2 linked regions of the Halioglobus japonicus genome follow. The protein of the gene in region 1 interacts with the protein of each later gene in a pairwise test. Links are inferred from orthologs where the notes say so. Each region holds a gene or a part of one and is shown on either strand. Other genes may lie near its edges. The genes, in order: BST95_RS13925 and topA.

Region 1 (14,867 bases):
TCTGCCTGTAAATACAGCATGGGCAGCAGGTCACCCGAGAGTGTCCCATCGGACAGTCCGAATTCCTTGCGCCGCTCAATAAGCGTCACGAGTGCAACGTAGTAACGCATTCTCAGGTTTTCCAGGCTTTCAGCCTTCGCCTCGGCAACAACCAGGTCGGCCCCCGAGAGCTCCGTAAGCATCACTCTTTGCTCGGCGATACGAGCAGTTAGCTTGGAAGTGCGCTGCAGCACCCCCTTGCCTACGCCCCCGAGACCTTCGCCCAGGAAGATCGCTACACTCGCTCGCACTTCATTGTCTTCAGGCAGAGTCGAAGCTGCCTGCGCCAACTTATCCAGATTTAACAAGAGTTTGAAGCTGCGATCATCGCGTCGATAAAGCAGAGATTGCATGTCGTGATCTGAGGCACCTTCTATCAGCGCGTCCAGCATTTGAATACTGACGATATCCGCCTGCAGGCGGTCCGACATTTTGGCGACCTGCTCAGGCGTGATCCTATCGGCAATATCCGCCTGCAGGCGGTCCGACATTTTAGCGACCTGATCAGGCGTGATTTTATCGGCCCCATAGGCCGGAGCAGACAACCCAGTGTAGAGCATCAGTGAAACTAGCAGGGCGCGAACGATGGCAATCACAAATGTACTCCGTTCTTCGATATGCGGTGCAAACTTCTGAACATCGGTACTTTTCACATTAGCACAATCCGTGTAATTTCCCAGAAGCACATGGGAGTCATTTGGCAGTTCAGATAGTAGGACCAGCCTCGGTTACCCACCCCGGAAAATGGCCGTTCTGGTCATATTTGGCGAGGTTGCAGGTAGTATATTGACTCGCATATGGGACGACCCGCTGCGCAAGAAGGAGAGCTACATCTCCATTGCGGGACTCTTATAAAGATAACTAACCCGTCCACGCCGACACTGGCATGGACATCCGTGTGAGGTATTGCAATGAGAAACCGCCGCCCCTCTACTCCGGTAGTGGCCAAAACCCTTCTCGCGACGGCCGTCGCTGCCATGGTGTCACCGACCTCTGCCCAGGACCTGTTTCTGGAAGAAGTGATTGTGACTGCCCAGAAGCGCGCAGCCACGATTCAGGAAATCTCCGGCACTGTTAACGTGGTCACCGGCGAAAGCATGGACCGCTATTCTGCGTTCAAGTTTAACGACTTGGAACAGATGACTGCAGGCCTCACCCTGAATAGCCCCAACTCGCGCAACAACAGTATTGCCATGCGCGGTGTCAGCATCGACCCTGAAGCGGGCGCAAGCGCTGTTGTGAGCGTTTACTGGAACGACCAGCCCGTGCGCGAAGACGTGGCGTTCTCCCAGCTGTACGACATGGAACGTGTGGAAATCCTGCGCGGCCCCCAGGGCACACTCCAAGGTAGAACCTCTCCCGGAGGCGCCATCAACCTGGTGACCCGTCACGCGGACCTGGCGGAAAACGAAGGTTCTATCGAACTTAGTGCCTCTGACAACGAGGGTTTCAATGGCAAAGTGTCTTTTGGCGGCCCCATCATCAATGAGGTTTTCGCAGCGCGTATTGCCGCCGTATACGACGTTAACAACTCTACCAACGTTGAACAGTTCCAGGGGTTCGACGATCCAGAAGCAGAGGCTTTGTCTGCACGCCTGAGCACCGTCTGGCAGGCCGGCGATAATCTAAACATCAAGTTCGTCTACCAGTACCAGGATCGCGACACCGATGATCCAAAGGCCATGAACGGGACAGACAACCTCGGCGAGCGCCCCACCCTGTCGCCGGAGGACCGCACATCCCTCGGCGACCTGATCGACAACGCCGAGATGGAGTACGACCTGGCCAACCTGCAGATTGACTGGGATATCGGCGATATCAACCTGGCCTCTGTGACCGGCTACTCGGAGAGCTCCAAGGTGAGCTTCACCGAGAACGATCGAGCCAACTATGTCGACGAAGAGATTCCCACCTGGCAGAACTCCAATACCGACCAGGAATCTATCTCCCAGGAACTACGCCTGTCCACCTCAGACAATGACTTCTGGGACTGGATGGTCGGCATTTACTACCAGGATCAGAAAACCGCAACTGACTTCTTTGCCAATAGCGTGGATACCGGCATTGGCTTTATCACCGCAGGCGACATTCCAGTCGACCGGAAAGAGCTGGGTATCTTTACCTTCAATACTTTCTATCTGGGCGAGGCCACGAAGCTGGAAGTTGGTCTGCGCTACGCCGAGTATGACTCTTTCCGCAGAGCGACCGTAAACTATGGCGGTCTGACTTACCTGCCGCCGGCGTTCGAGCCTATCATAGACATTATTGAAGCAGGTTTCGCAGCAGCGTTCCCCATCGAGGGGGTTAGCGAAGAGAATCAGAACACCAAAGAAGATACCATCACCGGCTCTGTTGCGATCAACCACGACTGGACCGACAACACCACACTATATGCCGCCTACAACCGTGGCTACCGCCCGAGCGGCATCTCGATTAATCCGACGCCGAACATACAGTTTCTGCCTAACGGTGAAGACGACCTGATTCACGACGAAGAGAAAAGTGATTCCTTCGAAGTGGGTTTCAAGGGTCGTTATCTGAATGGACGCTCCACGCTGAATGGCGCGTTGTTCTATCAGAAGTACGACGGCTATCTGGGCTTCACCCGCGGCGTACAGGTACTCGACGACGACGGTAACCCGCAGGATATTTCCGGCGGTGTGCTCTTCAACGGCGACGCCACCGTTTGGGGCGCTGAACTCGAAGGCCAGATTCTGCTAAGCGAACACTGGAATGCCGGCGGTGCGGTGTCCTACACCAAGGGTGAATGGGATGATGGCGCTACAAAGCCCTGTAATGACCGCCAACCGGGTGAAGTTCTGGGCTTCTGTGACATTGGCGGTGATGCCCTCGGTGGGGAGCCAGAGTGGAGTGTGACAGCCAACACTGAATACTTCATGCCCATTGGCAGCAACGAGTGGTATGTACGCGCCCTGTACAAGTACACCGATGAACGCCTAAATACTGAAGCGTCAGCAGGCATCACCTCTCGCGAAACGTTCGATGCTAACCACGTCGTCAATGTTTATGCCGGTCTGCGCTCCAGTGACTACACCTGGGACGTGAACATCTGGGCCAAGAACCTGCTGGATTCCGATGAGGTCGTCTTCGAACAGGGTCACGACCAGTTCGACATACTGTATTCAGGCGGGTCCTACCTGCAGTCCAACATCCAGACCGAGCGCGTTATCGGCGCTACCGTGCGCTACAGCTTCTAAAGAACTGGCACTTCAGAAAAGGGCGGCTCAGGCCGCCCTTTTTTGTTTCAGTCCAATAGTATCCGGCCCCCGGGGTCATTGGCGCCCTGCCCTGCTATGACTATCCTCTGGATCAAACCATCGGAGATGCACCGTGAAAAAGCTGCTTACCCACGCCCTTGTGGCTGTCATCTTTCTGCTCATCGGGATGACCCTGGCAGATACCAGAATCGCTGAGACTGCGCTGGATGCCGCGCGCTCGGCGCGTTCCGCTGCGATCGAAGTCGTCGGCAATCGCGCCGGCATCGAAACCCGAACCATGGTGTTGGCGGAAAACCCCGAGATTATCTCGCGCCTGATGGAAGGCGGTTCCTTTGGTGGCGAATACTCGGTGGAGGCAGCCCAAAACATGTTCGGCCGCACCCAGGCGGCAATCGACGATGTCATGAACAAAACCCATGTCGTCGAGGTTGGCCCGCGCAGCTATCTGATTCGCATGCCCATCGTCAACGCGGCTTTCTTCGTTACCGACGAAGGTGTGGTGCTCGTTGATACCGGCATGGGCCCCGCGGGTCCGGCCATTTACGCGGCAATCCGCTCCGTCACTGACCTGCCCATACACACCATCATCTATACCCATGGGCATGTCGACCACAGCTATGGCACCTGGGCGATTATGGAGGCCGGTGAGACGCCGGAAATCATTGCCCACGACTTGCTCAAACCTCGATTTGAGCGCTATATCCGCCTGCGCGGTTCGCTGGCCAAATACATGAGCCAACCCGAGGAGCAACTCCCCGCCTCTACCGATGACCTGGTCTGGCCCACACGCTATTTCAGCGATCGGCTGGAAATCGAAGTGGGCGGCGAAACCTTCGTGCTTCAACATCACAAAGGCGAAACCGATGACCAGCTGTACGTCTGGGTACCGGGCCGCGGCGCCCTGGCCAGCGCCGATTACTATCAGGGTTTCCTGCCCAACGCCGGCAATGGCAAGCGCACCCAACGGCACGTGGAAGCCTGGTCTGCGGCCATGAAGGAGATGGCGGCGCTGGAGCCGGCATTCCTGCTGCCGGCTCACGGCGAAGCCCTGACGGATACTGCTACGATCCAGGAAAACTTCCTGGTGCTGGCAGAGGCATTTGATCACATTACCGAGCACACTATCGATGGGCTTAATGCGGGCAAGCGCAAGGATGAAATCTTCCTTAGTGTGCAGTTACCTGAGCACCTGGCGACACACCCGACACTCAACGTGCAGTATGTGACACCCAACGACATCTCCAAAATGTTGATCAAACAGTACACTGGCTGGTGGGATGACATCCCCTCGCACTGGACGCCGGCAACCATGGAGAATCAGGGTGAGATGATTATTGAACTCGCCGGAGGCAATATCCCCGCGATTGTTGAGTACGCACAGGGCCTGATTGCCAACGATATTCGCCTGGCGTCGCACCTGACCGACTGGCTGTTCTACGCCCGGCCCGATGACCCCAACGTGCAACAGTTGGTCTACGACGTGTACAAAACCCGGATTATGGATCGGGAGACCAACACCATGGAAATGTTGACCTACCTGGATCAGATGACCGCTGCGCGAGAGCGTGCTCGCTCCCGCTAAGCGGCAGATACCCCTGAATTAACCGCGGCGCAGACGCGCTGCGGTAGCCAACTCCTCGAGCAGGGTCACCGTGTCATCCCAGTTGATGCAGGGATCGGTAATACTCTGACCGTAAGTCAGCTCCTGGCCAGGCACTACATTCTGTCGTCCCTCAACCAGGTTGGACTCAATCATCACACCGAAGATACTGCGTGTACCGCGCGCAACCTGTGTTGCGATATCAGATGCCACGTCGATCTGGCGGGCTGGGATCTTGCGTGAATTGGCATGCGAGGCGTCAATCATGATGCGCTCAGGCAGGCCTGACATGGACAACATTGCCGCAGCATCGTCCACGGAGAACATATCGTAGTTAGGATGCTTACCACCGCGCAGAATGATATGGCAGTCTTCGTTGCCAGCAGTCTGGAAAATCGCTGAGTGTCCCTGCTTGGTCACCGACAGGAAATTGTGCGGCTGTGAGGCGGAACCAATGGCATCGATAGCCACCTGAATGTCACCATCCGTTGCATTCTTGAAACCCACGGGACAAGACAAACCCGACGCCAGTTCACGGTGAGTCTGGCTCTCGGTCGTCCGTGCGCCGATCGCGCCCCACGAAATAAGGTCCGCATAGTACTGGGGGCTGATCAAATCGAGATACTCAGTACCGGTCGGCAACCCCATTTCCGCCAAGTCCGCCAACAGCTGGCGCGCCAGGTGCAGGCCCTTGTTGATCTGGAAAGTGTCATTCAGATCCGGGTCATTGATCAGGCCTTTCCAGCCCACAGTGGTGCGCGGCTTTTCGAAATACACGCGCATCACCACCAGGACATCGTCAGCAATTTGGTCCGCTTCCGCCTTAAGCCGGGCAGCGTAGTCGCGGGCCGCAACGGGGTCGTGAATAGAACAAGGGCCTACCACTACCAGCAGGCGATCGTCCTCGCCCGTAAGAATACGGTGAATCGCCTCGCGGGCGTTGTTAACAGTGGCCGCCGCCGCATCGCTGACCCCGATTTCCTCAATAATATGTTCCGGAGAAATCAGCTCATTGGTTTTCTGAATTCTCAGGTCGTCTGTGTTGGCAGTCATACTCGCTAAACCTTTCTGTTGCTGCAAAAAATCGGCGCCTAATATAGCACCCACAGGCCACTTTGGGGATGGTGTGCTATGCAGTGTCGATGACGTTCACCGCCACGCTGTGGGCGGCGCAAAACGCGCGCAGTGCCGATTCACTCTCAACGGGGAGCGAAATGTGCAGCCATACCTGCTCTCGATAGTCGACATGCTCAATCTCAGCATCGAGTTGCCCCAGGCGGTGGCGCAATGCTTGCTCGTCAGCAAAATTGGCGCTGAGTACCAACCGGCACATATCGCGCAGCGCCCGGGTAGGTAGTTTGTCCATGGCCTGTTGGGTGGCAGCACTGTATGCGCGAACCAGCCCGCCAGCGCCGAGCTTAATGCCGCCGAAGTAGCGGATGACAATCACCAGTACGTCGCCCACCTCACCGTGCTGGAGGACGTTCAGCATCGGCTTGCCCGCCGTACCCGAGGGCTCGCCATCGTCATTCATGCCGGCATTTCGCGCATCCGCCGGCGAACCCAACAAGTAGGCCCAACAGTGGTGACGGGCATCGGGGTAGTCACTTCTTGCGCAGCGAACGGCTGCGTTGACCTCATCGCGATTGCTTACCGGGTGAACGCGGGCAATAAAGCGTGATTTCTTGACCGCATACTCGTGCTCGATCACGGCCGCCGGTATGAGGTAGGCCACGGCTCAGGCGGGATGCTGTCCGAGCACCGGCCAGTACTCACTAATGCGCCCCTGCTCCAGCACCGCTATATCGCCAAACTGGAGGAATACAAACTCACTCTGGTCGGGCCGCAGGAACACCCAATCGTCCACCGCCAGATCAGTTGCGGCAGAGCCGTTAAGCATTTCCTGATTGGTGGAACGACCATAGATAGTATTAGTGCTCAAACCCTGGGGCGATACCGGTTGCGCCTTCCAGAAACCACCGTAAGTGAACACGGTGCGACGCCGATTCACATCCCACAAAGATTGCAGTTGCCCCAGGTCTATGCCGGGAATCTTTACTCCATCGCTGGTCTTGATTACCGGGGTGGCTATGTAACTCGCTGGCTGATGGTCCGCCAGTGAGGGTAGATCGAAGTCGCCGGGCTTCACCAGGCAGGATCCTGCAGCTAGTTCATTGAACGGATAGTCGCCTTCATCGTACAACTGGTAGGTCGGGCTACCACCGCAGTTGAGCACCACATCCTGCGGCCAATCGCTGCCAAGGTAACCCTTTGCTGAAGCCACGTAACCGCGATAGGCATCCATGGCAGCCCGCTTGTAGCGCTCTGGCCCACCAGGCACTTTAACGATATGCGGCTCGTAGCCCATCAGACCCGCAAACTTCAGGTGGCGCGATGCCTGAATAATCGCCAGCGTTGCCTCAAGCTCTTCGTTTGACTGCACACCTCCGCGGTGCAATCCCACATCCAGTTCGAGGCATACAAGCATGTCCTGGCCCAAGGTATCGGCCAGGTCGGCGTACTGTGTCGCTCGCGCGGGGCTGTCCAGAAGCCAGCGCAACTGACGACTGGCATTGAACGATTCGCCGCGATATTCGGCATAGAACCTCGCTGCCGCCGCCACCGGCAAAGGCTTACCGAGCAATACGTCTGCCTGCGGCAGTCGTTCGGCGACGCGATTCAAAAACGGTTGGTGGAACAGCATCAGGCGGTTGCTATCGGCGGACTGCATGACCTCTTCCAGCAACTCAATCGAGGGCAGTGACTTGGCGACGATGCGATAGTGGAAACGGTTACCGATATGGCGCTTGAGCGTCGCGACATTGTCGCGCAGTAACTTCCGATCAATGACCAGGCGCGGCGCAGCCAGACCAGCGTGATCCAGCGCAGTGCTAAGGCCCCTGAAATAATCGGTATGCGGCGCCCCGCGATCACTGGGGCGCAATAAAAGTCCCGCGCCTGCGGCACCTGCCAGCCCACCCAGAACAAAGCTGCGACGTTTCATGCGACTACCCGAAGAGACCGGACAGATATTCGTTAAGGAAACGCCCCTGCGGATCCAGCTCGCGGCGCACCTCGGCAAAATCGTCCCAGCGCGGGTAGAGCTCGCGGAACTCCTTCTGACCGAGGCTGTTGAGCTTACCCCAGTGAGGACGACCCCCGTACTTGCGTAGAATCGGCTCGATGGTGGCAAAGTACGGCTTGTAGTCTTCTTCAAAATAGCGGTGTACCGCAATGGACATGGATTCCTGCTGGTAGAACGGGCTCAACCAGATGTCGTCGCCCTTCACATAGCGAATCTCCAAGGGGAAAAAGACCTCGTGATGATCGCGCTCCAGCGCATCGACCACCTCGCGCAATGCCTTCAGACCATTCTCTCGCGGCAGGTGGTACTCCATTTCATTGAAGCGCACATTGCGTTCATTCGCGTAATTGCTCCAGGAGTGGCCGATTTTGACTTCGTCGGGAATAGTGCGTGCGTAGGTGCTTAACACCAGCTCGCGAACCGCCGGCGTCCAGTCCAGCCAATCGCGAATCATCTTCAGCTCCATAGTGCCCTCATTGGGATCCACAGGCGCCTCAGCAGCAGCGATTGGCTCGTCGGTAATATCGTGCGAGTCGGTAAAACCCCAACCTGAGAACGGCACGTAGAAAAACTCGAAGTTGCGGTGCTTGTTGGCCATGCCATCCACGACTTCCAACATCTCTTCCAGTGGCATCCAGATCATTTCCCGGCGCAGTCGATACGGCGCCTGGTTTTGCATGCGCACCTGGGTAATCATTCCCAGACTACCGAGGGATACCTTTGCCGCCTGAAAAATTTCTGGGTTCGTTTGCGCATCACACCACAAGATGTCACCTGCGGCTGTCACCAATTCAAGTCCCGTCACCTGCGTTGACATACACCCAAAGCCCGCTCCGGTACCATGAGTGGCGGTGGCGAGGCTGCCCGCCAACGTCTGCTCGTCGATATCGGGCATATTGACCAGTGCCTGGCCAGCGTCATGCAGCGGCTGGCCGATGTCGCCCAAACGGGTACCACCGCCGATGTTGGCCTGCAGGGTATTGCTGTCGACGTTACTCACCCCACCCATACGCGACAGTGACACCAGTGTGCCGTCGGTTGGCACCAACGGTGTAAAAGAGTGCCCCGCACCCACCGCGCGAATCGTTCCGGTGGTGGTGGTAAGTAGCTCCTGCAGCTCGGCCATGCTGGCCGGTGCTTTACGCGCCATCGGCAGGCACTGCTGGCTCCCTGACCAGTTCCGCCAGGGAAGCCGGCGCGGTTCGGAAGCAAGTGCCAGCGGGCTCATCTGCGACGCTACGGCCGTGGCCACCAGCGCCTGTAATACACTGCGACGCTGCATCATCAGCCCTGCTCCCCCGCCATAAACAGAATCAACGCCTCGAACTCTTCTGCACTGCAATCCATACACAAGCCAAAGGGAGGCATGCCGCCGAAACCATTGATCACGCTGTCGAGCAGTACGTCGATACCCTTGTCCATGCGCGGCTGCCAGGCTGTGGCGTCGCCGGTCAACGGCGACCCCGTGGCTGCGACCGTATGACAACTGCGACAGCTGCGGTTATAGATTTCGGCCAGCTGCCCATCGGCCGGTTGCAAATCACGACTGGCGACCTCGGCAGCCGCGGTCTTACTGTCCTGCTCAGGCGCACAGCCCACGACGGTAAATGTAAGTGCCACCAGGAGTAACTTGATCATATGCATCGCAGAGCGCCTTATGTTAGTGATAACTATTTTTCTATTGTGGTTATTTTATGAGCACCCACCGGCGGGGTCAATTGCTTTCTGCGGCCCCTGCCCAGTAGTCATCGAGCATTCTGCCGACGGTATTGGATTCAACCAGGTGTGCTGCATACCAGGTGTGCAGACAGCGAATACGTGATGTGTCGGCGATACCACCAATACCCTTGATCTCGAACACATCGCCAAAGCCCAACGCTTTGACCCGCTGCCGCTCCTCCTCGGACATGTAGGCTTCACGACGCGCCTTGTAGCGGCGATGATCCTCTGCCATTTGCGCCTGCAGTGACGAGTCGGCATTAATCTGGTCCTGCAGCTGCGCAATTAGTCCCGACGCTTCTTCCTGATCTATCCGGTAGGATATCTCGCGATCCACCAGCCAATAGAGTGTCGGGAAAGGTTTGTCGTCAACGAGCGGCGCCACCCTGATCACACTGGGCTCACCCGCGGCATTACGCACTGATACCTCCTCGAGGCCGCGCGGCGCGCGCCCCAGTAATGCCGCCACTGCCCGGCGATCTGTTTCTGTAATACTCAAGCTACTCCTCTCCATAGCGGCCTGTGCCCACTATCATCTTAGTCATATTCTAGGGCTCCCACTGATTTTCCATGACGGACAACGCCAAATCATCGCGCTGCCGCCAACCTTCGCGCGCCAACATGGGCTCGTCGTAAAATTCGTCCGTATGGCCAATGCAGAGCACCGCAATAGGTTTACTGCCGGCGGGCATTGCCAGTAACCGGGCCAGGTCATCGGGATCAAACAGCGATACCCAGCCCACTGCCAGGCCCTCAGCACGGGCTGCCAACCACAGATTCTGAATGGCACAGGCGGTGGAGGCCAAATCCATTTCCGGCAGCGTCCGCCGACCAAACACATGCTCCTCGCGCTGGTCCATCAGGCCCACCACCAACAGCTCACCGCACTCGAGTATGCCCTCGACCTTCAGTTGCATAAATTCGTCACTGCGCTCACCCAGCGCTTCGGCCGTAGCCACGCGTTCGGCTTCCACCAATGCGTGAATCTGCTGGCGCAATGCTGGCTGGGTAACACGCAGGAAACGCCACGGCTGCATGAAACCCACACTAGGCCCGTGATGAGCCGCCTGCAGTAGCCGCTGCAACATGGCCGGATCAACCGGATCAGACCGAAAGTGGCGCATGTCGCGGCGCTCATAAATGGCGCGGTAAACGGCAGCTAACTCCGCCGGGCTAAATCGATGTTCGTCTGCCATGAATCAGTTATCATCCTTCACTTTGCCGCGCATAGTACTCAGGTATCGCCATGAACTCCACGCCCGATCATGCCCCCGCTTCCAGCAGGCAGAGACAGGAATTACGGGCATTGGCCACGGCCTTCAGTTTCCTGACCCGCATTCCCGTGCCACCCTTTGCCTGGTCCGAGCACAGTTTTCGCCAGTCCACCGCCTACTTCCCTCTGGTGGGTCTGGTCATCGGCGCATTGTCCGCTGCAGTGTTCACCATCAGCGCGATGCTATGGCCACAGTCGATTGCGGCAGTGCTGACCCTGGTAACAGCAGTAGCTCTTACCGGCGCCTTCCACGAAGACGGTCTGGCGGACAGCGCAGACGGCCTGGGCGGTGGCTGGACGACCGAAGACAAGCTGCGCATCATGAAAGACAGCCGCATAGGCACGTACGGTGCGGTTACCCTGTTCCTGGCGCTCGCACTGAAGCTCGCCTGCCTGGCAAGCACTGTGGCCGCCATGGTTCCCCTGGCCCTGATCACCGCCCACACACTGGGGCGCTGGACGACACTGCCGCTGGTGCGTTTCTGCGCCTATGTCAGTGAAGGTGCCAGCGGCAAGCCATTGGTAGGCAGTGTCTCCGCCCGCCGCATCGGTCTGGGCACAGCCATCGCTGTGCTGCCTTTGCTGTGGCTCCCGCTACCCCAGGCGCTTGCGCTGATCGCCGTGGTGGCGGCCCTGCTCGTGTCAAGCCAACGGTGGCTACGGCGCAGTATCGGCGGCATTACCGGCGACACGCTGGGCGCTGTCAATCAACTGACGGAATGCGCAGTGCTGCTGTTTTTCTGCGCCCATTACGCCATTTGAACCGCCGTCTGACCCTGCTACGCCACGCCCATGCGGAACGCCCCGCCGGGCGCTGCGTGGGACAATGGGAACATCCCCTGTCCACCCATGGCCAGCGGCAGATCGCCGCACTGGCCAGCCACTGGGCTGGCCCGCTACCGAGCCGTATCGTCAGCAGCGATATCGGCCGGGCGCGACAAACGGCGGAGATTCTCGCGGACCTGCTCAACGCCCCTGCCCCGGACATCGACGTTCGCCTGCGTGAGATCTCCATGGGCCACTGGGAAGGCCAGAGCTGGGATACGCTGTACGCCACCCACCAGGCCGCCGTCGACCACTGGGGCCAGCACTGGGTACACGAAGGTCCCCCGGGGGGTGAATCCGCCGTACAGGTGGCAGAGCGCATGCACGAGGTCGTCGACCAGAGCCCTCCAGGCACCCTGCTGGTCGGCCATCGAGGGGCCCTGGGTATTCTGCTGTGCGAGCTGGCCGGACAGCCTCTGGCCGGGGCGTTCAACTATTCATTCGCCAACGCGGCACCCGTCAGCCTCAATTGACTTAGTCTTGCCCAGCCTTTATTCTCCCCGCCCCGTATCAGGTGCCTGCCGCATTCCGAGGAACTGCTGGGTGGGTTAAATGGGAAGCGTGCGACAGCGATGTCGACACCACTGCCCCCGCAACGGTATGCCGTCACTGACGGACAGTCCGACACCTGCCTGATGCATTCACCGATGGAGCGGAGGGCTTCATTAAGGTTGTCTGGCCTACCGGGCTGTATTTCCTGATCCCCTCCCTCAGTCGCCAACAGACTAAATGGCAATTGAGGAATTCTAATGTCCAAAATTACACCGCTGGCGCTCGCCGTTATCAGCGCTACACCACTGCTGGCCCAGGCTCAGGTGGAAACCACCAACAGCCAACTCGAGGAAGTGGTCGTCGTATCCTCGCGGGTGGCTATGCCCCTGCGCCAGATCGGCACGTCCGTCTCTGTCATCACGGCTGCCGACATTGAGGCGCGCGGTTACAACTCGCTGTTTGACGTGCTGCGCACCCAGCCCGCTATCGGCGTGAGCAACACCGGCGGTGCCGGCTCCGCAACCAGCGTTCGCGTTCGCGGTGAAGAAGGATACCGGACCAAGCTCTATATCGATGGCATTGACGTCTCCGATAGCTCCGGCACGCAAATCGGCCCCAAGTTTGAAAACCTGATGTCCGCAGGGATTAATCGCGTTGAAATTCTGCGCGGCACTCAGGGCATGATGTATGGCGCAGATGCCGGCGGTGTCATCAACGCCTACACCCGAGCAGCCGAGCCAGGCTTCAGCGGCAGAGTGAGTGCCGAAGGCGGCCGCTACGGCACCCAACAATTGGCCGCAGATGCAGCCGGTGGTAATGACACCCTCGACTTCAGCATATCGGCCATTGACTTTGAAACCGACGGTTTCAACACCCAAGCCACAGACACTGACCTCAGGGACGATGACGGTTACGAAAACACCACCCTGCACGGCCGTCTGGGCTGGAACATCAGCGACGATTTACGTGTTGAAGCGGTACTGCGAGACACCGAAGGCGAAAACGAGTACGACAGCTGCTTTAGCAGTGCCACGTTCACCAGCAGCAATGATTGTTACAACACCTTTGACCAGTCCGCCTGGCACCTCTCTGCTGAGTTACAAACCGGACGCTTCAGCCACGACCTGAGCTACACTGGCAACGAAACCGAGCGCAAGTTCTATACCGAAGATGTATTCGGCTTTGGTGGCGATGGCGACCTCGACCAATACGGCTACCTGGGCAGCTTCACTGTTAGCGATGCAACCCGTCTCGTCTATGGCGCCGAGCGCAAGGAAGAGAGCTTTGACGACGGCTTTAATAATCGCGAGCGCAATCAGGACGGCTACTACCTGGAGTACCAGGGTGAAGTGATTGACGATTTCTTTGTTACCGCGGGCGCGCGCTACGACGACAATGACGACTTCGGTTCTCACACCACCTACCGCGCCAGCGGCGCTTACCTTATTCCCATGAACAATGGCGAACTCAAGTTGAAAGCCACATACGGCACGGGTTTCCGCGCACCCAGCCTGTACGAGGTTGCCTACAACAGCAGCGTCGCTGCGAGCCCGCCCGCATCCGAGGTGGTACTGAAGGAAGAGGAAAGTGAAGGCTTCGATGTCGGTATCGCCTGGTACGCCAATAGCGGTGTGTATCTTGAGGCGAACTACTTCGACCAGACTGTCAGTGACGAAATCTTCTTCGATCCCACCGGATTCTCGGGTTATCTGCAGGGCGACGGTGACTTTGACTCTAGTGGCGTGGAATTGATCGGCACCCTGCCCCTCCCCCTGGGGCTGACCCTGGATGGCAACTACACCTATAACGACACCGAACGCGCCGCCGGCGGCAGCCGCGCGCGTCGCCCAGAACACCTGGCCAATCTGGGCCTGACCTGGCTGGGCCTGGCGGATCGCCTGTCGGTAGCGCTGTACGTCCGTGGCTCCTATGACGCCGTTGATGTCGATGGTAGCGATCTGGACGATTATGAACTCGTCAATCTCAATGCCAGCTTCGAGATTATCGAGGGCCTGGAGCTGTACGGGCGCGTAGAAAACCTGCTGGACGAGGACTACCAGGAAGTGCCAACCTATAACACTTCAGGTTCGGCGGCCTACGCCGGCGTGCGTTACAACTTCTAGAGAGAGTCACTGTGAGCGATAACAACCAGGACCAAAAGCGTGAGGCCAAACACAAGGCCGCTATGGAAAAGCAGAAAGCCAAAGTCGACGCCAACATCGAGGCCGCAGATCTTGAACGCGGAGTCTCGGTGCTGGTTACCGGCAACGGCAAAGGCAAGTCCAGTTCTGCTTTTGGTATGGTCATGCGCGCCCTGGGCTACGACATGAAGGTCGGCGTAGTTCAGTTCATCAAGGGCGCGCAGTTATCCGGTGAAGAAATCTACGTGCGGGACAAGTGTCCGCAGGTAGATTTCTACCAAATGGGCACCGGCTTTACCTGGGACACTCAGGATCGCTCCGGCGATATCGCCGCGGCGCAAGACACCTGGGCAAAGGCCCTTCCCATGCTTCAGGACGACAGCTATGACCTGGTGGTCCTGGACGAACTCACTTACATGATTGCCTATGACTATCTCCCAGAAGCGGAGATTAT
Region 2 (15,246 bases), 570 kb from region 1 along the record:
GCGCAGGCGGGGCGCTATGAATTTATGGTGCGCCTGGAAGCCCAGACACTGCGCCGTGAGCTGCCCATGCATGTCGAGGTGATGCCGCTGCCGGAGCAGGCAACGCTGGTGACCCGCGGCGATGAATTGCCCGACGACGAGTACACTGCGTCTCTGGCGGCGGTTGGCGTGGCGGTGCTGACCATTGCACTTTTGATCTGGCTGATCCTGCGTCGACGTAAACAACGCAAGCTTGAAGTCTGGCAGCGCAGGGCAATGCAGTCGGAAAATGGCGCTACCGGCCAGTTTGCATTGTCCGGTGTGAGCGCGGCCAAGGAGTCCCCCGACGAGCCGCTTGATTAGCGCGTTCCCTATGAGTACCCTGTTCGGCCTTGCTCGTATACAGGTACTACCCCAGATGAAATTTGAAGGCACTGATCGTTACGTCGCCACCGATGACCTGCGCATGGCGGTAAACGCCGCCGTCGCACTGCAACGCCCCCTCCTGATTAAAGGTGAACCCGGCACGGGTAAAACCATGCTCGCCGAAGAAGTTGCCGGCGGCCTGGGCATGCGCCTAATCCAATGGCACATCAAGTCCACCACCAAGGCCCAGCAGGGTCTGTACGAGTACGACGCTGTATCGCGCCTGCGCGATTCCCAGCTGGGTGACGAAAAAGTCCACGATATTGCCAACTACATCAAGAAGGGCAAGCTGTGGGAGGCCTTTGAGTCTGAAGAGCAGGTTGTGCTTCTCATCGACGAAATCGACAAGGCTGATATCGAATTCCCCAATGACTTGCTGGTAGAACTCGATCGTATGGAGTTCTTCGTCTACGAGACTGGCGAGACCATTAAGGCCAAGCAGCGCCCGATTATTATCATCACCAGTAACAACGAGAAGGAACTGCCGGACGCATTCCTACGCCGCTGTTTCTTCCACTTCATCAACTTCCCCGATCGCGACACCATGCGTGAGATCGTGGCAGTTCACTACCCGGAGATCTCCAAGGAACTGGTACAGGAAGCGATGGAAGTATTCTTTGACCTGCGTGCGATTCCCGGGCTCAAGAAGAAGCCCTCGACGTCGGAGCTCATCGATTGGCTGAAGCTGCTGATGGCCGACGACATTCCCGACGAGATTCTCAAGGATCGCGATCCTACCAAGGCCATTCCGCCCCTGTATGGCGCGCTGATGAAAAACGAACAGGATGTGCACCTGCTCGAACGTCTGGCCTTTATGCACCGCCGGGAATCACGGTAAAGCCCTATGCTGATCAACTTCTTCCACGGCCTGCGCGACGCAGGTGTACCGGTGACCACACGCGAACTCCTCGATTTGCTCGAGGGCATGAAACAGCGTGTGGTGTTCGGTTCGATGGACGAATTTTACTATTTCAGCCGCACCTGCATGGTGAAGGATGAAAAGTACTTCGATCGCTTTGATAAAGCCTTCGGTCTGCATTTCAAGGACCTGGAAGCACTCGACGATGTGATCGAGGCAATGATACCCGATGACTGGCTGCGCTCGGAGTTCCTGAAGAACCTGAGCGAGGAAGATAAGGCCAAGATCGAATCCCTCGGTGGTCTCGAGAAACTGATTGAGGAGTTCAAGAAGCGCCTCGAAGAACAGGAAAAACGCCACGAAGGGGGCAACAAGTGGATAGGTACCGGTGGTACCTCGCCTTTTGGCCAGGAAGGCTATCACCCTGAAGGTATTCGCGTTGGCCCCAACGGCAAGAATAAAAAGGCCGTTAAAGTCTGGGACAAGAGAGATTTCAAGAACCTCGACGACAGCGTTGAGCTCGGTACCCGTAATATCAAGGTCGCCATGCGACGCCTGCGCAAGTTCGCTCGCACTGGCGCCGCCGATGAGCTCGATCTGGATGACACCATTACCTCGACTGCGCGCAATGCCGGGCTGCTCGATATTAAAATGGTTCCAGAGCGTCACAATGCCGTGAAGGTGCTGCTGTTCTTCGACGTTGGTGGGTCAATGGATCCTCATGTAAAAGTGTGCGAGGAGCTGTTTTCAGCGGCGCGTACCGAGTTCAAGCACATGGAGTATTTTTACTTCCACAACTTTCTCTATGAGAGCGTGTGGAAGAACAATATCCGTCGCCACAATGAACGCACGCCGCTGCTGGATATTCTCCACAAGTACAGCCACGACTATAAGGTCATCTTTGTCGGCGACGCCTCCATGTCACCGTATGAAATCCTCCAGCCCGGCGGCAGTGTCGAGCATTGGAACGAGGAGTCTGGCGAGGTGTGGTTCCGGCGTCTGCAGGAAGTCTACGACAAGGTGATCTGGATTAACCCGGTTCCCGAGGAAGACTGGCAATACACCCAATCGGTTAGCATTACCCACAAATTGCTGGAGGGACAAATGTATCCTTTGACCCTCAAGGGCCTGGAAGAGGGGATGTCGTTCCTCTCCAAGTAGCGCCGTCCTACATCCTGTCAGCGTAGGCGATCAGGCTTGCGGTGACAGCGACATTGAGTGATTCAACCCCATTGTTCATGGGTATCGACAAGCCTTGCTGGGCGAGTTTACTGACGGCGACGGAGACGCCGTCGGTCTCATTGCCGAGCACGTAGATGCAGTGTCCTGCGGGGCGATAGGCAAACAGATCTATCCGCGCGTCCGCCTCCAGGGTGCACACCTCAAAGCCGTTATGCTGGCACTGCTGCAGGGCTTCGGGCAATGCCTGGCAGGTGAGCACCGGCGCCCGGTATAAGGTGCCGGCGCTGGCTTTGACGACCAGTGGCCCCGGTGCCGCATTGCCTTTGCGCGACCACAGCAGGCCGTCGATGTTGCCGGCCGCCGCCGAGCGGACGATCATGCCAATGTTTTGCGGATTGGTAATACCGTCCAGGGCGAGCAGCCGCTGTCGGGGTTTGCCCTCCAGGTTATTCAGATAACTCTCCACAGACTGAAACGCCGGGCACAAGACATCCAGGGCGACGCCCTGATCCTGTTTGCCATTGCGGGATATACGCGCCAGTTCCTCCCGGGAGTGGCGCTTGATCGTTACGCCGCGTTGCTCTGCGGCTGCCAGTAACTCACCGACGATGCCGCCTTCGCGATTGCTGTGAGCCAGATGCAGGGTCTGGCAATCCAGGTCGCGATCCCGCAGGGCTTCCAGCGCTGGTTTACGTCCGTACAAGGTCAGCATGCGGTCGAAATAGCTGCGCTTCTCGGTATAGCTGGTGTCGCTCATGAGGGCTGGTTTCCTGCCTGTAGCTGTGCGCGGTAGCGCCCCGGTGAGGTGCCGGTCCACTTCTTGAACGAGCGGTAGAAAGCCGAGTTGTCGGGAAAACCCATAATCGCAGCAATCGCGTCCAGCGAGAGCTCGGGTCTGTTCATGTAGTGCACGGCCAGCTCGCGACGGAAGTCGTCCTTGAGCTGCTGGAAGCTGGTGCCTTCCTGAGTAAGTTTGCGGTGCAGGGTGCGCGGCGACATATTCAGCTCCGCGGCGATGTCACTGGCATTGGGTAGTCGCTGGCTGTTGTGCTCAGTCAGTCGTTGCTTGATTTTCTCCGTCAGTGGATTGAGGTTGCCTGGCGTTTCCCGTTTAACGAGTTGGTAGGGCGCCTGGCGGAGAAAATCGCGCAGCGTGTCTTCGGTTTGTACGATGGGCAGTTGCAGCACATTCTCGTGCAGCACCAGTCCGGAGTGTTCGGTACCGAAGCGCACTGGACAGCCAAAGATAGCTTCGTAGGGCTGAGGGTCTGCCGGTTCGCTCGCACGCAGGTGGATCGCCTGCAGGGGTAACTCGCGACCAATAAGCCAGCTGTAGAAACGGTACATCATTAGCAGCACGTTGGCGTGACCGATATGAATACGGTCCTGCTCCAGGGACGCGGAGCGCTCCAGGACACATAAGATCTTGCCATCGCCCTGATCGATAAACAGCGGCTTGGCAGCACCCTGGATCGCGCGGAACTGGTCGCAGTAGATGAAGAATTCCCGCGCCCGGCGCAAGGCCTGCCCAAGGTTGGGGCAGTGGATGACAAACAGGCACAGCATGCGAAAAGTGCCTGGTGGCGCGTGGTTTTCCTGGCCCAGGCCAAAGGCCTCGTCCTGGAGGATTTCCATCACCAGCCCGTACAGTTTGCTGTAGCTGTCGGTGGGAATCTGGCTGGGGAGCGTGGCGGGGTCGTCTTGCAGTGGATTGAAGTCCAGGCCGATCTGCGTCAGGGCCCGGTCCACGGGATAGCCCTGTTCACTGACCACGCGCAGCAGTGTGGTCAGTGTTTTAAGGGGCATGGTGTTCAAAGCTCGCTGCCTTAGCTAAAGCTTTCGGCGAGGGTTGTGACCCGGTCCGCAGACTCCTTGATGCGAGCGGCGATTTCTTCGATCTTGGCGCCGGTCATCGGTTCTTTGAAGGATCCGGCAACAAAGCACACCACGGGCAGTTTGTTTTCCACAAACACCGGGACCGAAATGGTCGAAACGTCGTACTTGGTTTTAGGTTCGATGCGGTCCAGGTGATATTGCTCGTCGCAGAGGTCGATCTGGTATTTGCGCGCGGCATCTTCTAGTTCGGTCAGGCTCCAGGAATTGTGGATGCGCGACAGTTCGCGAGTGAGTTCGGCCTCAGCCTTGGTTTTCAGGGTGACTTCGTAACCGCGGGCGCGAATCCCGATCACTGAAACGCGCAGTTTCTGGTCCAGGCGTTCGTTGTAGCCGCCGCGTGATTCGTGGGCGCGGGTGAGCCAGGCCTCCAGGTGCTTGGCCGGCGAGAACGCGATAAAGCTGCTCGCTACAGGGGCGTCATTGGGCAGGCGCAGGCCCAGCTGGAACGAATTAATCAGCTCGGATGCCTGGCCATACAGCGCTAATAACACCATGTGTTGCTTGGAGCGACCGGTCACACCAAAACCAATATCCAGATCCGCCTGCAGCGCTTCCAGCTCCGGGCGAGCGTACTCAAGCACGGGGAACTGGGCGAAGGCAGCGTTACCCGCGGCAATAATAGAAGGGCCGAGGCGGTAAGCCTTGGTTTTCGGATGTTGGACCAGGAAGCCGTAGTTGGCCATGGTGGTCAGAATGGCGTGGCAGGTCGCCTTGTTGAGGTTGAGGCGGCGGGTCATCTCGGTCAAGCCGAACGCCTGATCAGGGTTGGCCATTAACAGATCGAGAATGGCCAGGGCACGGGCGGTAGGTTGTGAGAATAGGGCCAAAGCGTCAGCTCCCTTTTAGTTGGTGTACCTGAGCAAAATAAATGGTATGAATTCTTGTACCTTGCGGTTATGGTACCGCTCCAGCTTGAGGTACTTCAAGCCTTGAGTGGGGCGACATAATAGTGGCCGAATTCAGCAGAGACAATGAGAATTAAGGAATGTTAACCCTGTTCGGAACATCAGCCTGTCACCTGTGCGAGCTGGCCGAGGCACTTCTGGTGCAGGCGGGTGCCGGCTTTGAGCATGTAGATATCAGTGAATCTGACGATTTATTCGAGCGTTACGGGACGACGATCCCGGTTGTGCGCACAGAAGAGGGCCGGGAGCTGAACTGGCCCTTCGACGCACAAATGCTCGCTGAGTTTCTTGCCGGCTAGCGGCTGTTCTCGCTATGAGCCGACGCGCACCGCCAGCACGTCACAGCTGGCGCCGTGGAGTACGCCGTTGGCGGTAGACCCCATGAGCAGGGCGAGACCATAGCGGCCGTGGCTGCCGACCACGATCAGGTCGGCGCTGATCTTTTCCGCCACGGCGTGAATCTCCACCTCGGGGCGCCCCAGCAGAATGTGTTGGTGATCAGCGGCAATACCGTTTTTCTCAGCGAAACGCTGTAACTGGCCGGTGGCCTGTTCCTGGATTTCGTCCTGAAGGCCTGAGAAGTCCATGGGGATGTCGACGCCATAGGCGAAGCTGAGGGGTTCTATGACATGTACAAGGTGGAGTTCGCTGCCAGCAGACGTGGCAATAGCGCGCGCTCGCGCCGCAACCAGGTCAGATTCTTCGCTGAGGTCGATGGCAACAACCACTTTCGAGTACTGCGACATATATAGCCTCCCCGCAGGCTTTTTTCACGCTTCTATTTATAGCATAGAATAGTCGCCGAACAACGGGACACGGCTGCTTCTGCGGCGTAAGTTTGATCTGGGTCAGGAAACCACCTTTGGAAATTTTTCTTATCATTTTCGTGATCGCGGTGGCGCTGGCACCGTTGACCCATTTCATCCCCAGCAAGCGCCAGCGGCAGGTGGCCGGAATGAGAGAGTATGCCGCGGTCCATGGCCTGTTCGTCGAGTTCCGGGACCTTCCTGGCAGTGATCGCGTGTTACCGGGGCAGGCCCGGCGCCCCGAGCAAATCATTTATTACGGCAGGCGCCTTCCGGCATCGCGTGGCGAGCCTCGTTCGAGGTTGGCCTGGCGAATTGAGGAAGGTGAGTGGCGGGGCGTGGGTCACCGACAGCCGCCGCCAGAACAGACTGCGCTGCTGCCCGCAGAAATACTGGCCCTCAGCCAGGAAGAGGGCAGTTGTGGGATCTACTGGTCAGAGCCCGAAGAACAGGGTCAGGTTGAGCAAATTGTCACGGCCCTGGAGGCCTGGTCAGAGGCACTCTCGGCGTGACCCGCCTCGGGGGCGAAACACGATTTTTCTTGACCCGTCCGGGCGGTGGCCTTATATATGCCCCTTTTTGCTGCCGCACCCGGCACCCAATGTCAGCAGGATGAGATGGGAAAATCACTCGTAATCGTCGAGTCGCCCGCCAAGGCGAAGACAATCAACAAGTACCTGGGCAAGGACTATGTGGTTAAATCCAGCGTGGGGCATATTCGTGATCTGCCCACCGCCGGCAGTGCCACCGCCAAGGTAGATCCCAAGGAGCGGGCTGCCCAGGCGGCGATTACCCGCAAGATGGGGTCGGAAGAGAAGGCCGCCCACAAGAAGAAGAAAGCGCGCGAGCAATTGATTCGCCGCATGGGTATCGACCCCGAAAATGGTTGGGACGCCAACTACCAGGTCCTCCCCGGCAAAGAAAAGGTGGTCAACGAGCTGAAAAAGCTCGCCGAAGACTCCGACGCTATCTATCTCGCGACCGACCTTGATCGCGAGGGAGAAGCCATTGCCTGGCACCTGCGCGAGGCCATAGGCGGTGACGATAGTCGCTACCAGCGCGTGGTATTTAACGAAATCACCAAGAAGGCGATTACCGAGGCCTTTGAAGAGCCGGCGGTACTCGACCAGAACCGGGTGAACGCCCAGCAGGCGCGTCGTTTCCTTGATCGCGTGGTGGGCTACATGGTCTCGCCATTGCTGTGGGCGAAGGTTGCGCGGGGCCTGTCTGCCGGTCGGGTGCAATCGGTCGCGGTCCGTCTGATCGTCGAGCGCGAGCGCGAAATCCACGCCTTTATTCCCGAGGAATACTGGGAAGTGCACGCCGACCTGGCCTCCAAGGATGCCTCGGAAGTGCGTTTTCAGGTTAAGCGTCACAAGGGAGAGAATTTCCGCCCTGGCGATGAGGCGACCACACTGACAGCCACCGCAGAGCTGGAAACCCTGCCTTACGCCGTCAGTAAGCGCGAGGACAAACCCACGCGCTCCAAACCGCCTGCGCCCTATATCACCTCGACGCTGCAGCAAGCCGCTTCCACCCGGCTGGGCTTTAGCGTGAAGAAGACCATGATGATGGCTCAGCGCCTCTACGAGGCCGGTTACATCACCTATATGCGAACCGACTCCACGAATCTGAGTGCCGAGGCGGTGGCCGCCTGTCGCGATTACATCGGCAACAACTTCCCGCCGCGTTACCTGCCGGAGAGCGCCAATCTGTACTCATCCAAAGAGGGTGCACAGGAAGCGCACGAGGCCATTCGTCCGTCAGATGTCAATGTGTCGCAAACCTCGCTGAAGGGCATGGAGCGCGACGCAGAGCGCCTCTATGAACTGATCTGGCGTCAGTTTGTGGCCTGTCAGATGCCGGCAGCGGAATACACGTCAACCACCGTGACCGCGGCTGCAGGCGAGTACGAGCTCACCGCCAAGGGACGCATAATCCGGTTTGATGGCTACACCCGAGTGCAGGCGCCTGCTGCGCGCAAAGGCGACGATACGGTACTGCCCGATCTGAAAGAGGGTGACGCGCTGTCACTCAAGAAACTCGATCCTGCCCAGCACTTTACCAAGCCCACCCCGCGCTATGGTGAGGCCAGCCTGGTGCGCGAGCTTGAAAAGCGCGGCATCGGCCGGCCATCAACCTACGCGTCGATTATCTCCACCATCCAGGATCGCGGCTATGTGCGCCTGGAAAACAAACGCTTTTATGCTGAGAAGATGGGCGATATCGTCACCCAGCGACTACAGCGCAGTTTTACTGACCTGCTCGACTACGGCTTTACCGCCAATATGGAAGAGCGGTTGGATGACGTGGCTGATGGCAAGCGCGACTGGCGAGATCTGCTGGACGCCTTCTATGCCGAGTTCAGCGACCTGCTCGAAACGGCCAATGAACCGGAGCCCGTGGGCATGCAGCCCAATGAGCCCACCATGACCGATATCGCCTGCGATAAATGCGGGCGTCCGATGCAAATTCGCACTGCCAGTACGGGGGTGTTCCTGGGGTGCTCCGGATACGCGCTGCCGCCGAAAGAGCGCTGCAAGAACACCATAAATCTGACCTCGGGGGATGAGGCCATCCGCGAGGATGCAGATGACGAGGCCGAATCTCGCCAGCTGTTGGAACGCCATCGCTGTACCAAATGCAACTCGGCCATGGACAGCTACCTGATCGACGAAGATCGCAAGCTGCATGTCTGTGGCAACAACCCCGATTGCGACGGCTTCGAGGTCGAGCACGGCAAGTTCAAGATCAAGGGGTACGAGGGGCCGACCCTCGAGTGCGATAAGTGCGGTAGTGAAATGCAGCTCAAGAACGGCCGTTTCGGCAAGTACTTCGGCTGTACCAATGAGGAGTGCAAGAATACCCGCAAGCTGCTCCGCAACGGCGAGCCGGCACCGCCCAAAATGGATCCGGTGCCGATGCCGGAGCTGGCATGCGAGAAGGTCGACGATCACTACGTGCTGCGCGATGGCGCCGCTGGTATGTTCCTCGCCGCCAGCGGGTTCCCGCGCAACCGGGAAACCCGTGCGCCGTTTGTGGATGAGCTGCTGCCGCACAAGGAAGCCATCGATCCAAAGTACACGTTCATATTCTCTGCGCCGACTGAGGATGACGACGGCAACCGTGCCCAGGTGCGTTACAGCCGTAAGACCAAGGAGCAGTATGTCATGACCGAGAAGGACGGCAAGGCTACCGGCTGGAAGGCCTACTACCGCGGCGGTAAGTGGGACGTTGAGCAGAGCAAGAGTCGGGCGAAGAAAAAGTGAGTTCCGCTCGCGGCCAGGCCAACCATGCGTTGTACCTGGCCCGCATCCTGATTGGCGCCTGGCGCCGTGACCTCGACACCCAGAGCGTGGCGGCCAAGATCCTGGCCAGTGCCTATTGGCCCGGGGTGCGCAATCACCTGACAAATGCCTACGGCTGGTTTCTTCTGGAAATCACCCGGCCCGGTGGATTGCCGGAGACGCCGCCACAATGTCTTGCCGAATTACCGGAGATTGTCGCAGGCAAGGCCATGCCCGGTGAGATTCGCGAGTTCCAGCGCCTGGAGCGGGAGGGCTGGATTGGCGCCATGTTATCGGCAGAGAGTGATGCACCGCAGTCATCGTCGATGCAGAACCTGGCGGTGGCAGCCGCCGGTGCCGATCCGGAGCAGGCCGAGACCTGGGCAAACCTGCTACAGCAGCTGTTCGACCGCATGGGCGACTCCCTCGACGAGTACTAGTTCCGGGGCAGGAGCAGGGCGCTCAGGCGTCTATTGCGGCTCTTGCTGCTGTCGCCGCACACTGCCCGCAACTGCGCACCCGTTCACAACTATTCCCGAATAAGCCCTATCGGGCACCCATGGCTGCTGTTATGATGAAGTGGCAGTGTTCGCAACAACAGAGGTTTATTGAGTGTCTGCATCCTTACTGGAGATTGTCGACCTGGGCGACGGTGAAATCGTTCTGCAACGTGCTGACGATGATTCCGCGCCGCTGGTGACCATACAGTTCTCCGACGAATCGCGCATGTACCTGATGGAAAACGGACTGGAAGTGGCCAAGGCCATGATTCAGGCCGGAATTCAGGCCGCGGCCAATATCATGGAACAGAATGAAGCTGAGGCGGATGCCGAAGCTTACGCTGAGCCAGAGGCACCGCGCGTCCTGCACTGACAGGCGTTATTCGACATCCCGCCGGGGCGTTGCGCCACCGGCTATCTGCAGCCCCCTGAGGGGCCTGTCAAAGCCCCTACCGCTTTTAAAAACGTCCGCTGCCTAATTGCCGCGGCGCAGCACACCTACACTCAGGCCTTCAATCGCAAACGATTGCTCGCGCAAATCGACCTTGATGGGCTCGAAATCAGGGTTCTCCGGCAGGAGTTCCAGCAGGTTCTTATCGCGCCCCTGTTGCAGTCGCTTAACGGTGACCTCGTCTTCGATGCGGGCCACAATAATGTCGCCATTATTGGCCACGGGCGTGCTGTGAACGGCCAGCAGGTCGCCGTCGAAGATACCGATATCGATCATCGAGTCGCCAGTGACGCGCAGGAAATAGTCAGCTGCGGGTTTGAAAAATTGGGGCGGGAGGTCGCAGTATTCCTCGATATTCTCCTCGGCGAGCACCGGGTTACCGGCGGCCACCCGACCGACGATGGGAATACCTTGGGTATCGGGCAATTTAATGCCCCGTGAGGCGCCGGGGATAATTTCAATCGCGCCTTTGCGGGCCAGTGCCTTGAGGTGCTCCTCTGCGGCATTGGCTGATTTGAATCCCAGTTCGCGGGCTATGTCGGCCCGGGTGGGCGGGAAGCCCGTGTCATCGATATGTGCACGGATAATATCCAGCACCTGTTGCTGCCGCTTGGTAAGCTTGTCCATGTGTGCCCCATCTGTGTATTTATACAGGTGCTGTGATTATATACAGCATGGGCAGCGGATAACAACGCCTAAAAATCCTCCACGCCATACATGGCTTCGGGCTCGATGGAGTTCAGTGGACTATTCCAGTCTTCCGGTTGCATGGGCAGGTCGGGGTCCAGCAGGTCTTCGTCATCCAGCTCAAAGGCAGAGCGCCAGTCTTCCGGGGCTTCCGCGCGTTCCAGCAGCATTTCGCGCCAGGCATCGAGGTCGTATTCAGACACTTCGCCATCCAGGTATTGGGTTTCGATGGTGAGGTTACTGGGATCCCAGTCCACCACCTCGAATAAGGCATTGGTTTGCAGATCCTTGTACCAGCCACCGACAACGGGGCTTAGCATTTTCATGGAGATTTTCCTCCCCTTTTTTCGTGTGCGGCAGACCAACATATCACGCTGGCGTGGGCTGTCCATTATGTGATAACGCTATAAAAACAGGGATGGAAATAGCTTTTACGGCGACGGAAATTCTTTTCAAAAGAGATCAAGCAGTTGCGCTGGACTTCAAGAGATGACTTAATCTGTGCCGCTGATTTATATAATCTTTCGAGACTAAACACGCGGTTCCCACATGAAAAAATTGTCTAAAAATCGTGCTTTTTGCGCTAGAAGAGGTGGCCAGTGACGAGCCTTGGATCGCTTTTCGACAGCCTCGCGCTCAGCCTGGGATTGGAGGGGCAGCTTTTGGCCCTGATCCTACTGGTGACCCTGGGCGCGGTGGCTCACCTGGCCCTCGGAATGCTGGTGCGACAATTGCACCGCGCCGCGAGCGCCACAGACTACAACTGGGACGATGTGGCCGTCACGGCGATGGCGGTGCCGGTGCGGGTGCTGCTGTGGGTGCTGGTGCTGTATCTGGCCCTGGAAATTTACCCGGTGGCGGAAACCCTGCAGGCCTTTCTCGCCCAGGCTTACGACACTGCGCTGGTGGTATTGCTGGCCTGGTTCCTGCAACGACTTATTCACGGGGTAGAGGAAGAGCTGCTGTGTGAGACCCGCGGCACCCGCCAGTCGGCGGACAAGGCCACCGTGCGCGCGGCGGCCAAGCTGGTGCGCTTTGTGCTCTGGATTACTGCCGGGCTCATGATTCTGCAGAGCCTGGGCGTATCGATCTCCGGGCTGCTTGCCTTTGGGGGCATTGGTGGTATTGCGGTGGGTTTCGCGGCGAAAGATTTGCTCGCCAACTTCTTCGGCGGCCTGAGTGTGTACCTGGACCGGCCCTTTACGGCGGGGGATTGGATTCGCTCACCCGATAAAAGTATTGAAGGCACGGTAGAGGACATAGGCTGGCGCCTGACCCGTATTCGCACTTTTGATCAGCGGCCGCTGTATGTGCCCAACTCGACGTTCTTGCAGATCTCCGTGGAAAACCCCTCGCGCATGCTTAACCGGCGCATCTACGAGACCATCGGCCTGCGTTACCAGGACGCCGCGCTCATGGCGCCGGTGGTTACCCAGGTCAAGGAGATGCTGCGCAACCATCCTGAGATTGACCAGTCGCGCACCCTGATAGTTAACTTTGTGTCCTTCGGGCCATCGTCGCTGGATTTCTTTGTCTACACCTTTACCAAGACCACCGACTGGGTGACGTATCACGAGATCAAACAGGACGTCATGCTGAAGATTCTCGACATTATCCACGCCAACGGCGGCGATGTGGCGTTTCCCACCCAGACATTGCAGTTGGAGCACATTGCCCCCGAGGGCGAAGCGTGAGCGCACTGGCGGTGATCGGCGGTACCGGGGTGGATCGTCTCGGCGGGCTGGACATTGTCACTCGTCACGCGGTCGACACACCCTTTGGCGAGCCGTCACAGGTGGTGCAGGAAGGGCGCCTTGGCGACACGACGATATTCTTTCTACACCGGCACGGTAGCCCCCGGGCCATTCCCCCGCACCGGGTGAACTATCGGGCCAATCTCTGGGCGCTGCAACAGTTGGGCGCCACCCATATCATCGGCATTAACGCCGTCGGTGGCATTGCCCCGAGTATGCCGCCAGGCAGGCTGGTTATTCCCGATCAGGTTATCGATTACACCTGGGGGCGTGAGCACACCTATGACACCGGTGAGAGCGGTGAGCTCATGCATATCGACTTTACCGAGCCCTATGATGCGGCGCTGCGCAATGCGGTGCTCGAGGCAGCGGACCGTGGCGACATTGCCTGTGCCCGCGCAGGCGTGCATGGCGTAACGCAGGGCCCGCGCCTGGAGACCGCCGCGGAGATTCGGCGCATGGCCAGCGACGGCTGTGATGTCGTGGGTATGACGGGTATGCCGGAGGCGTCGCTGGCGCGGGAGCTGGGTGTGGCCTATGCGAGCATTTGTATGGTGGTGAATGCCGCAGCCGGGCTCGATGACAAACCCCTCACCCTGGACATGATGCGAGCAACGCTGGAGCGCGAAGCAGACGTAGTTGCGTCGTTGGTTGAAGGTCTGTGCCGCAGCTCTCGCTGGGCGGACTGAAGGAATCGTCGGGCGGCTTAACCGCCTAGTCCAATCCCGCTATCGTATCGGCGTCTGAGCGCTGCTCGGCCAGCCCCATCTCGTGTAACTGCTCTTCATCCAGTGGGGTGAACTTCACCACCAGCCCCACCAGAGGATGATCGAGGTAGTGCACTTCATTGCTGCGCATGCGGCGCTTTTGTTTGAAGGCCACCGCGTGGCGCCATGGGTATACCGGGCCCATATCCTGCTCCAGGTCCGGTATGGCATTCGGGTCTCCAGGCCACACGCTATGGTCGGCCGGCACCTGGTTCACGTAGTAGGGCTCAGGTGCTTCGACCATGTTCGGTTCTGGTTGCTCCACCACAAGCGAGGGCGGCCCCAGCGGCGGCGCCGGCATGCGCCATTCCCCGGGCAGGTAGTCGCCGCGCGTATTCAGCCAGAGGTTGGTTTCAACGTGCAGGTAACGCGCAATGTGCAGCGTGACCGTACCCTGCAGGCGCGGCCAGTCCTGGATGTCACCGGAACTATCCAGTACCAGGGGAATAGCCGTGGCCTCTGGCTGTACCGGTTGTACCCAGGTTTCGTGAAACAGTGTGCGATATTTGCCGGTGCGCTGCATATACGCCGACTTGCCGTGAAACTCGCGCTGCGCGTGGGGCAGGGCGATAAACGGCGTCGGGTACAGTTGCTGCGGTTCCAGCGGGTCTTGGTCAGGCTCAGTTACCGCAGGTTCCAGCGCTGTTTCCGGCGCCGCAGTATCAGGAGCGGGCAGTGGCGGGATGTTGGTGCTCTCTTCGAGGGCTGACATGACGATTAACTGGCGGCCGTAGGCGTCGATGTTGCTCGCGCCGGGGTGCTCGGCAAGGCGCGCTTCGACCTGGGCGGGATAAACGAGGAAACGACTGCTGCTCGGGTAGTTCAACTGGGGCAGTGGTTCCCACTGTTCGCTGGCGCTGCCCGTCTCATTGGCAAACACCATGAGCTCTACCTGATACCAGCGTTCGTTAGCCTGCGCTGCAGCGCTGAGCAGGCAGAGGGAGAGGGCTGTAGGGTAGAGCAGGTGGCGAGCAAGCGGCATCAAGCGGCAGTGTCCTTGGCGTCGGTGGTAAATGTCTGCAGCAGCCCCTCGATAAACTCCTGGCGCTGCAGGTTATCCGGTAGCTCGCGATCAAACCGCAATCGTGTGGCTCCGGCCAGTTTGTAAGCCCGTGGGTCCGACTGTACTAGCTTAACCAGTGCCAGCGGATCAACCCGGGTGCTTTCCTTGAAGTCGATACTACCACCACCGGGGCCCGCTTCAATGGCGCGAATGCCGAGTTTCTGTGCCTTGAGCCGCAGTCGCGAGGTCTGGAAAAGGTTGCCGACCTGCTCGGGCAACAGACCGAAGCGATCGATCATCTCTACCTGCAGCTCGCGCAGCTGGTCTTCGTCTGCGGCGGCGGCAATGCGCTTGTACAGTACCAGACGCGTATTGATGTCCGGTAGGTAGTCCTCGGGAATCAGGGCCGGCATATGCAGATTGACCTCGGTGCCGGCGTCGAGGGGCGCGTCCACATCGGGAATGTCACCCCGCTTAAGTGCGGCCACAGCCCTTTCCAACATGTCCATGTACAAGGCGAAGCCAACGCTGTGGATCTGGCCACTTTGCTCATCGCCGAGCAGTTCGCCGGCGCCGCGAATTTCCAGGTCGTGCGTCGCCAGCAGGTAGCCTGCGCCGAGATCGCCGGCAGCCTCAATCGCCTCCAGGCGCTTGCCGGCATCGGAGGTAATCGCCGAGCGCGGCGGGGTGAGCAGGTAGGCGTACGCCTGGTGGTGGGAGCGGCCGACGCGGCCGCGCAGCTGA

The links.
Region 2: the proteins of BST95_RS13925 (region 1) and topA interact in binary tests that used the Escherichia coli proteins (3 or more experiments, as listed by UniProt). The link is inferred for Halioglobus japonicus from one-to-one orthologs.

Annotation. Positions count from the first base shown.
Region 1 is NZ_CP019450.1:2,958,821-2,973,687, forward strand. Bases 4,811-7,642 are described here. They hold BST95_RS13925 (YigZ family protein), read right to left. Parts: upstream 6,614-7,642; coding sequence 6,008-6,613; downstream 4,811-6,007. Other genes in these bases: BST95_RS13915 (MBL fold metallo-hydrolase), read left to right, coding at 4,811-4,860; BST95_RS13920 (3-deoxy-7-phosphoheptulonate synthase), read right to left, coding at 4,879-5,931; BST95_RS13930 (DSD1 family PLP-dependent enzyme), read right to left, coding at 6,617-7,642. Also shown: BST95_RS13905 (mechanosensitive ion channel family protein), read right to left, coding at 1-692; BST95_RS13910 (TonB-dependent receptor), read left to right, coding at 951-3,257; more of BST95_RS13915, read left to right, coding at 3,391-4,810; more of BST95_RS13930, read right to left, coding at 7,643-7,882; BST95_RS13935 (D-arabinono-1,4-lactone oxidase), read right to left, coding at 7,887-9,248; BST95_RS13940 (c-type cytochrome), read right to left, coding at 9,248-9,601; BST95_RS13945 (DUF501 domain-containing protein), read right to left, coding at 9,678-10,181; bluB (5,6-dimethylbenzimidazole synthase), read right to left, coding at 10,231-10,878; cobS (adenosylcobinamide-GDP ribazoletransferase), read left to right, coding at 10,929-11,717; BST95_RS13960 (histidine phosphatase family protein), read left to right, coding at 11,714-12,253; BST95_RS13965 (TonB-dependent receptor plug domain-containing protein), read left to right, coding at 12,530-14,395; cobO (cob(I)yrinic acid a,c-diamide adenosyltransferase), read left to right, coding at 14,407-14,867.
Region 2 is NZ_CP019450.1:2,391,087-2,406,332, forward strand. Bases 6,312-9,522 are described here. They hold topA (type I DNA topoisomerase), read left to right. Parts: upstream 6,312-6,670; coding sequence 6,671-9,322; downstream 9,323-9,522. Other genes in these bases: BST95_RS11330 (hypothetical protein), read left to right, coding at 6,312-6,565; BST95_RS11340 (DUF6586 family protein), read left to right, coding at 9,319-9,522. Also shown: BST95_RS11290 (vWA domain-containing protein), read left to right, coding at 1-342; BST95_RS11295 (AAA family ATPase), read left to right, coding at 398-1,243; BST95_RS11300 (vWA domain-containing protein), read left to right, coding at 1,250-2,425; BST95_RS11305 (TrmH family RNA methyltransferase), read right to left, coding at 2,433-3,203; BST95_RS11310 (AraC family transcriptional regulator), read right to left, coding at 3,200-4,252; BST95_RS11315 (IclR family transcriptional regulator), read right to left, coding at 4,273-5,169; BST95_RS11320 (glutaredoxin family protein), read left to right, coding at 5,328-5,546; BST95_RS11325 (universal stress protein), read right to left, coding at 5,559-5,993; more of BST95_RS11330, read left to right, coding at 6,110-6,311; more of BST95_RS11340, read left to right, coding at 9,523-9,780; BST95_RS11345 (hypothetical protein), read left to right, coding at 9,953-10,213; transcriptional repressor LexA, read right to left, coding at 10,316-10,918; BST95_RS11355 (DUF6763 family protein), read right to left, coding at 10,987-11,304; BST95_RS11360 (mechanosensitive ion channel family protein), read left to right, coding at 11,578-12,672; BST95_RS11365 (S-methyl-5'-thioinosine phosphorylase), read left to right, coding at 12,669-13,421; BST95_RS11370 (CsiV family protein), read right to left, coding at 13,447-14,481; mfd (transcription-repair coupling factor), read right to left, coding at 14,481-15,246. UniProt on the Escherichia coli protein: Releases the supercoiling and torsional tension of DNA, which is introduced during the DNA replication and transcription, by transiently cleaving and rejoining one strand of the DNA duplex.